One region of the Streptomyces sp. NPDC002144 genome, then DNA from elsewhere that is predicted to be linked to it. Evidence: riboswitches for the same ligand, from Rfam matches in the RefSeq annotation. Region 1 holds a riboswitch; the other holds the start of a gene.
What was found. Region 1 has a riboswitch for S-adenosylmethionine ahead of thrC (threonine synthase). Riboswitches for the same ligand answer to the same signal wherever they lie in the genome.

Region 1 (3,399 bases):
CGTCGTCGTTGACGTACACGTTGACGAACCGCCGCAGCTTGCCCTGGTCGTCGAGGACCCGCGCGGCGATCCCCGTGTGGTTCTTCTCCAGATCGGCGATGACCTCGGCCAGGGTCGCGCCTTCGGCGCTCACCTCGGCCTGACCGCCGGTGTAGGTGCGCAGGATGGTGGGGATGCGGACGTTGACGCTCATGCTGATGACCTCCGGTCGGATGACGGGCTTGGGACTTTCGCAACAGGCCCTAGGCGAGCCCAGCTTCCCGGAAGGACTCCAGGTTCGGGCGAATCGTCGCGGTGAGCCCCGTGCCGGCCACCGCGTCCAAGGTCTTCAGCCCATCGCCGGTGTTGAGGACGACGGTGGTGAGGCCCGGATCCAGCACACCGTCCTCGATCAGCTTCTTCGTCACGCCGACGGTCACCCCACCGGCGGTCTCCGCGAAGATCCCCTCGGTCCGCGCGAGCAACTTGATCGCGTCGACGATCTGCTCGTCGTTCACGTCCTCCACCGCGCCGCCGGTGCGGCGCGCGATGTCCAGGACGTACGGGCCGTCCGCCGGGTTGCCGATGGCCAGCGACTTGGCGATGGTGTTCGGCTTCTGCGGCCGGACCACGTCGTGCCCCGCCTTGTACGCGACGGAGACCGGGCTGCACCCCTCGGCCTGCGCGCCGAAGATCTTGTACGGCTTGTCCTCGACGAGCCCGAGCCTGATCAGCTCCTGCAGCCCCTTGTCGATCTTCGTCAGCTGCGATCCGGAGGCGATCGGCACCACCAGCTGGTCGGGCAGCTTCCAGCCGAGCTGCTCGCAGATCTCGTACGCCAGGGTCTTGGAGCCCTCCGCGTAGTACGGCCGCAGGTTGACGTTGACGAAGCCCCAGCCCTCGCCGGCCGGGTCGCCGATCAGCTCGGAGCAGAAGCGGTTCACGTCGTCGTAGTTGCCCTCGATGCCGACGAGCTCACCGCCGTAGACCGCGGCCATGACGACCTTGCCCTGCTCCAGGTCGTGCGGGATGAACACGCAGGAGCGGAAGCCGGCCCGGGCGGCGGCGGCGCCGACCGCGCCCGCGAGGTTGCCGGTGGAGGAGCAGGAGAGGGTGGTGAAGCCGAAGGCGCGCGCGGCCTCCAGGGCCTGGGCGACGACACGGTCCTTGAAGGAGTGCGTCGGGTTGCCGGAGTCGTCCTTGACGTACAGGCCGCCGGTCACACCCAGCTCGCGCGCGAGGTTGTCGGCCTTGACGAGCTTGGTCCAGCCGGGGTTGATGTTCGGCTTGGTCGCCACGTCCGCCGGGACGGGCAGCAGCGGCGCGTAACGCCAGATGTTCGAAGGTCCCGCTTCGATCCGCTTGCGGAGTTCCTCGGTGTCGTAGGCCGAGAAGTCGTACGCGATCTCGAGCGGGCCGAAACACTCCTCGCAGGCGAAGACCGGGCCGAGCGGTACCCGGTGGCCGCATTCGCGGCAGCTCAGCGCCGCGGCGGGACCGAGGTCGACGGCCCGGGAGTCGGTGGTGCTTGCAACAGTCTGCGCAGCCATGTGAGGCGAGGCCCTTTCTCCTCATCTTCCTCACGACGCATCTCGCCGTGAGACGGATTTGGCACCTTCCCTAGCCGGGAGCCTCGCGGAATGATCAACGTTGATCTACGAGACCGGCTGGAGGGTTGCCGGGGCTTCATCGGGCCGTGTCCCTCTGCCCCTCTGGATGAGCGGTATTCGGTTGTACGTTCAATGACCTCGGACATGCGATGGTCATCGACGTTGTTCAAGACTGTAACCGAAGGCCAGGACAGTTGAGAGAGTCGTCCGAACCGCGAGACAAGTGAGGAGCCGCCTACGTGCTGGAAGAAGTCGAGCGCTGGCTGAGCACCCGCTCCTGGTCCGTCACCGACCGACCGCTCCACCAGATCCTGGCCGCCAAGCAGCGCACGGGCCGGACGGTGTCCGTCGTGCTGCCCGCGCTGAACGAGGAGGAGACGGTCGGCGACATCGTCGCGATCATCCGTCACGACCTGATGCAGCAGGTCCCCCTGGTCGACGAGATCGTCGTCGTCGACTCCGGCTCCACCGACCGCACGTCGGCGGTCGCCGCGTCGGCCGGCGCGCGGGTCGTCCACCGCGACGAGATCCTGCCCCGCCTCCCGGCCGTCCCCGGCAAGGGCGAGGTGCTGTGGCGCTCGCTGCTGGTCACCACCGGGGACATCGTCTGCTTCATCGACGCCGACCTGAAGGAGTTCTCCTCCGACTTCGTCTCCGGCATCGTCGGCCCGCTGCTCACCGACCCGGGGATCGACCTGGTCAAGGGCATGTACGACCGCCCGCTCGCCGGCGCGACCGGCCAGGGCGGCCGGGTCACCGAACTCATGGCCCGCCCGCTGCTCAACATGCACTGGCCGCAACTGGCCGGTTTCGTCCAGCCGCTCGGCGGCGAGTACGCGGCCCGGCGCAGCCTGCTGGAACAGCTGCCCTTCCCCGTCGGCTACGGCGTGGAGCTCGGCATGCTGGTCGACGCCCTGCACCTGGTCGGCCTCGACGCCCTCGCCCAGGTCGACGTCGGCGTCCGCAAGCACCGGCACCAGGACGGACAGGCCCTGGGCCGCATGGCCGCGGCCATCTACCGCACGGCCCAGCTCCGGCTCGCCCGCGGCCACCTCATCCGTCCCTCCCTCACCCAGTTCGAGCGGGGCGAGGACGGCTTCGAGCCGCGCACCTATTCGGTGGACACCGAGGAGCGGCCACCCATGGCGGAGATCGCGGAGTACGCGGAGCGCAAGGTCGCGTAACCCCGCGGAGCGGGCCGTATACGGGGCGAGGCCGTGAACCGGCCATACGTTTGAGTGTTTCCGGGCCGGGCTAGGTTGAGGCGTATGGCTTCCACGCACGGCGCTCATCAGGTGCTGGTCGCGTCCAACCGCGGCCCGGTCTCGTACGAGGTACAGGAGGACGGCTCGCTGGCCGCCAAACGGGGCGGCGGCGGGCTGGTCTCCGGTCTGTCGGCGATCGGGCCCGACGCGGGCGCCCTGTGGGTGTGCTCCGCGCTGTCCGACGGCGACCGGGAGGCGGTACGGCAGGGCGTCGGCGAGGAGGGCGTGCGCATGCTCGCCGTCCCGGCCGACGTGCACGCCGACGCGTACAACGGCATCGCCAACTCGGTGCTCTGGTTCGTCCACCACATGCTGTACCAGACCCCGCTGGAGCCGGTCTTCGACGCGGAGTTCCGGCGGCAGTGGGCGTCGTACGAGACGTACAACCGGGCGTTCGCCGAGGCGCTGGCCGAGGAGGCGGCCGAGGGCGCCGCGGTGCTGGTGCAGGACTACCACCTGACGCTGGTGCCGGGGATGCTGCGTGAGCTGCGCCCGGACCTCAGGATCGGTCACTTCTCGCACACGCCGTGGGCGCCGGTGGACTA
Region 2 (3,399 bases), on a different contig from region 1:
CGTCTCAGCCTGGGCTCGGATGTCCTTCGCGTCCAGCTCGCGCCGGTGCACGACGAGAGGTTCCGCGATGCTCTCGGCGATCGTCAGCAGGGGGTTGAAGCTGGTGGCGGGATCCTGGAAGACGTACCCGATCCGCCCGGCTGCCGCCGTCCGTTTCCGTGTCAACGGCTCGTCGAACAGCTCCAGTCGGCCGCCTGTCACCGGGGTCAGTCCGGCGATGGCCCGCCCGATGGTGGTCTTGCCGCTGCCGCTCTCACCCACGAGGCCCAGCACTTCACCCGGCCGGATATCGAAGTTCACCCCGTCCACCGCCCGGAAACCCTTGCTGCCGAGCCGCCCCGGGTAGTCGACGACCAGTTGGGAAGCCCGCACGACCGGCTGTTCGTCGTTTTCCGCCGCAGCCGGTCGTGCCCGGCCGCCGGTGCCGAAGTCCGGTACGGCGGCGAGGAGTTCGCGGGTGTAGGGGGCGGTGGGGGCGGCGAAGAGGCTGCGTACCGGCGCCTGTTCCACCAGTTGGCCCGCGCGCATGACCGCCACGCGGTCGGCGAGGTCGGCGACGACGCCCATGTTGTGGGTGATGAGCAGGACGGCCGTGTCGAAGTCGGTGCGGCAGCGGTGGAGGAGTTCCAGGATCTCCGCCTGGACCGTGACGTCGAGGGCGGTGGTGGGTTCGTCGGCGACGATGAGCCGGGTGCCCAGGGCGAGGGCCATGGCGATGACCGCGCGTTGCTTCTGGCCGCCGGAGAGCTGGTGGGGGTAGTGGTCGAGGCGGGTGGCCGGGTCGGGGATGCCGACCTTGTCGAGCCATTCCACGGCGAGCGCCCGCCGCTCGGTCTTGCTGCCGCCGCGTCCGTGGGCGCGCAGGCCCTCGGTGAGCTGCCAGCCGATGGTGAAGACGGGGTTGAGCGCGGTGGAGGACTCCTGGAACACCATCGCGGCGTGTGTGCCGCGCAGGGCGCGCAGCCGGGCCGGAGAGGCGGTCAGTACGTCCTCGTCGGGTTCGGCGGTGCCGTCGCCGAGCAGCACGCGGCCGCGGGCGGTCGCGGTGGCGGGCAGCAGGCCGAGGACCGAGCGGGCGGTTACGGTCTTGCCGCTGCCGCTCTCGCCGACCAGGGCCAGCACCTCGCCGGGCGCGACGGACAGGCTGACCCCGCTGGCGGCGGGCGCGGGGCCGGCGTCCGGCCGGTGTGAAGGGCCATCAGGATTATCTACTTCCGCGTCAGGGATGCGTGAGGCAGCCATGGCGCAGGGCTGTGCCATGCCGTGCGAGATCAGGTGAGAAAGAGGGGGTTACACCGACGGGTGGTGGCTCTGCCGACCGTCGGAGGGCGCAATCAGCCCGTACACAGACAGCTGGACACCAGTAGCAGGTCGACATGGAGCCGGGAGCACAGCATCAGGGCTCCAGCCACGCCGTCCTCCCGGGGTCTGGCCCGCCTCGGGGCCGATGTGAGCGCACTTGCAGAAAGAAGAGATCCGCCGAGCCTTCACCTGGGGCACCCCGCTGCGTCGAGGGTTGCCGTCCGGCCAGCCAGGGCTTGATCACCGGAACTCGTAGCTCGCGCTCACCGTAGATCGGCTGTTCTACCGGCGTCAATACCGCCCCAGGATGCCCGGAGCCGGTGGAACGCGTGGTGGACGCATCCATCCTGGGTGTGCTTTCATCCGGGCATGGAGATTTCTGGCACGGCACACATGGTGCTGCTCGACCCGTTCTGGGTGAGCCGCCGCGCCGACCAGTTCGACCAGGTCTGTTGCTGATCGCCGTCCCACGGCCCGCGACCTCGTTCCCTTCTTGCTGTCTGCTCGTTCCGGCTGCCTCCGACTAGCCCTTGTCCAGGGCGGGTTGCGAGGGCCGGGGTCGGCCGCCGTTGCCGCGAAGGAACTCCCATGGCCCAGCCCACAGCCTTGCCCGTCATCGACATCTCCCGCTTCCGCGCCCCGGTCACGGAGCGGGCCGCCTTTCTCGCCGAACGTCGGTCCGCGGCACACGAGGTGGGCATCTTCTACGTCACCGGACACGATGTCCCCGAGGCCCTGCGGGACGAGGTGCTGAGCGCGGCCCGCGCCTTCTTCGCCCGGCCCGAGGAGCGGCGGCTGTTCAGCCATCTCGCGAACATCGGCGACGTCCGCAGGCTCGTCATCAAACCCGCCTCCACCACCCACGCGCCAGCTGGATCCCGTTCAGCAGGCCGCGGCAGGGGTCGGTCATCCCCGGCCTGGTGCCGCTGTCGGTCGGCATCGAAGGCGTCGACGACCTGATCGCCGACCTCGACGCAGGCCCGCGAGCAGCCGCCATATGACATCCACCGCACGCCCGGGGAGCCCGCTGCTCCGCGACCACATCGCGGCTGCCCCGGCTGCCCGGACCTCCTCACCCCACACCCGCACCCGCCGCAGCAGAAGGACAACGCCATGACCACCGTCGCCCGTTTCGAGATCCTCCGGGCAGGCCCCCGCTTCGGCGCCGAAGTCGTCGGCGTCGACCTGACCGCACCCGTCGACGACATCACCGCCGAGGAACTGCGCCGGGCCTTCCGCGAGCACAAGGTCCTCGTGTTCCGGGGCCAGCACCTGACGCCCGATCAGCAGGTGGCCGCCGTCAGCGTCTTCGCGCGGCCCTTCGACCACCCGACCGCCGTGAAGCACCCGGCCAACCCGTTGGTGTACCCGTACAACGTGAAGCAGACCGGCAAGGCCAGTACCTGGCACATCGGCGGCCTGTGGCGCCACCCCGTGTTCGCGATCGAGTCCCTGACCTACGAGGTGGTGCCCGAGCTGGGCGGCCACACCCTGTGGGCGGACCTCCAGGCCGCGTACGACGACCTGTCAGAGCCGTTCAAGGTGCTGCTGGAGTCGGTCGGCGCCCTCTACGACGGCAACGCGGAGAACTACGCGCAGGGCAGCAAGAAGAACGCTCCCGGCGAACCCGTCGAGCACCCGGTCGTCCTCACCCACCCGGTCACCGGCCGCAAGGGCCTCTTCATCAGCAGCTCGGCGAAGCAACTCACCGGAGTGACCCCGGCCGAGAGCAGGGCGCTGCTCGACCATCTGCTCCGGCACGCCTCCTCACCGAACTACACCATCCGGTTCGGCTGGAAGCCCGGCGACTTCGTCCTCTGGGACAACCGGGCGACCTGGCACTACGCCGTCGACGACTACGGCGACGGCGAGCGCGTCTACCGCAAGGTCCTCGGTGTGGAGCCGGACGCTGGCACCACCGAGCGGCCCGCCTGAATGCTCCCCGGACAAGACCGCGCCACCCGCCGCGTACTGCTGGTGTGCATGGCCGCCGGGGCAACGACCCTGCTGGACCAGGCAGTCCTGAACATCGCGATCCCGAGCATGCGGCACTCGCTCGGGGCCGGTGCGGCGGACATCCAGTGGATCGTGGCCGGC

Region 2: it holds a riboswitch for S-adenosylmethionine, as region 1 does, so the genes downstream of both, ACWCQ1_RS50130 (ATP-binding cassette domain-containing protein) here and thrC (threonine synthase) in region 1, are expected to answer to the same signal.

The regions. Positions count from the first base shown of each region.
Region 1 is NZ_JBSFDB010000007.1:266,173-269,571, forward strand. Features, by position in the region: gene ACWCQ1_RS13585 (MoaD/ThiS family protein) at 1-193, opposite strand, end outside; gene thrC (threonine synthase) at 243-1,529, opposite strand; SAM riboswitch class I at 1,548-1,702, opposite strand; gene ACWCQ1_RS13595 (glucosyl-3-phosphoglycerate synthase) at 1,829-2,773, shown strand; gene ACWCQ1_RS13600 (alpha,alpha-trehalose-phosphate synthase (UDP-forming)) at 2,858-3,399, shown strand, end outside.
Region 2 is NZ_JBSFDB010000102.1:716-4,114, forward strand. Features, by position in the region: gene ACWCQ1_RS50130 (ATP-binding cassette domain-containing protein) at 1-1,242, opposite strand, end outside; SAM riboswitch class IV at 1,451-1,560, opposite strand; gene ACWCQ1_RS50135 (2-oxoglutarate and iron-dependent oxygenase domain-containing protein) at 1,891-2,262, shown strand; gene ACWCQ1_RS50140 (TauD/TfdA dioxygenase family protein) at 2,416-3,237, shown strand; gene ACWCQ1_RS50145 (MFS transporter) at 3,286-3,399, shown strand, end outside.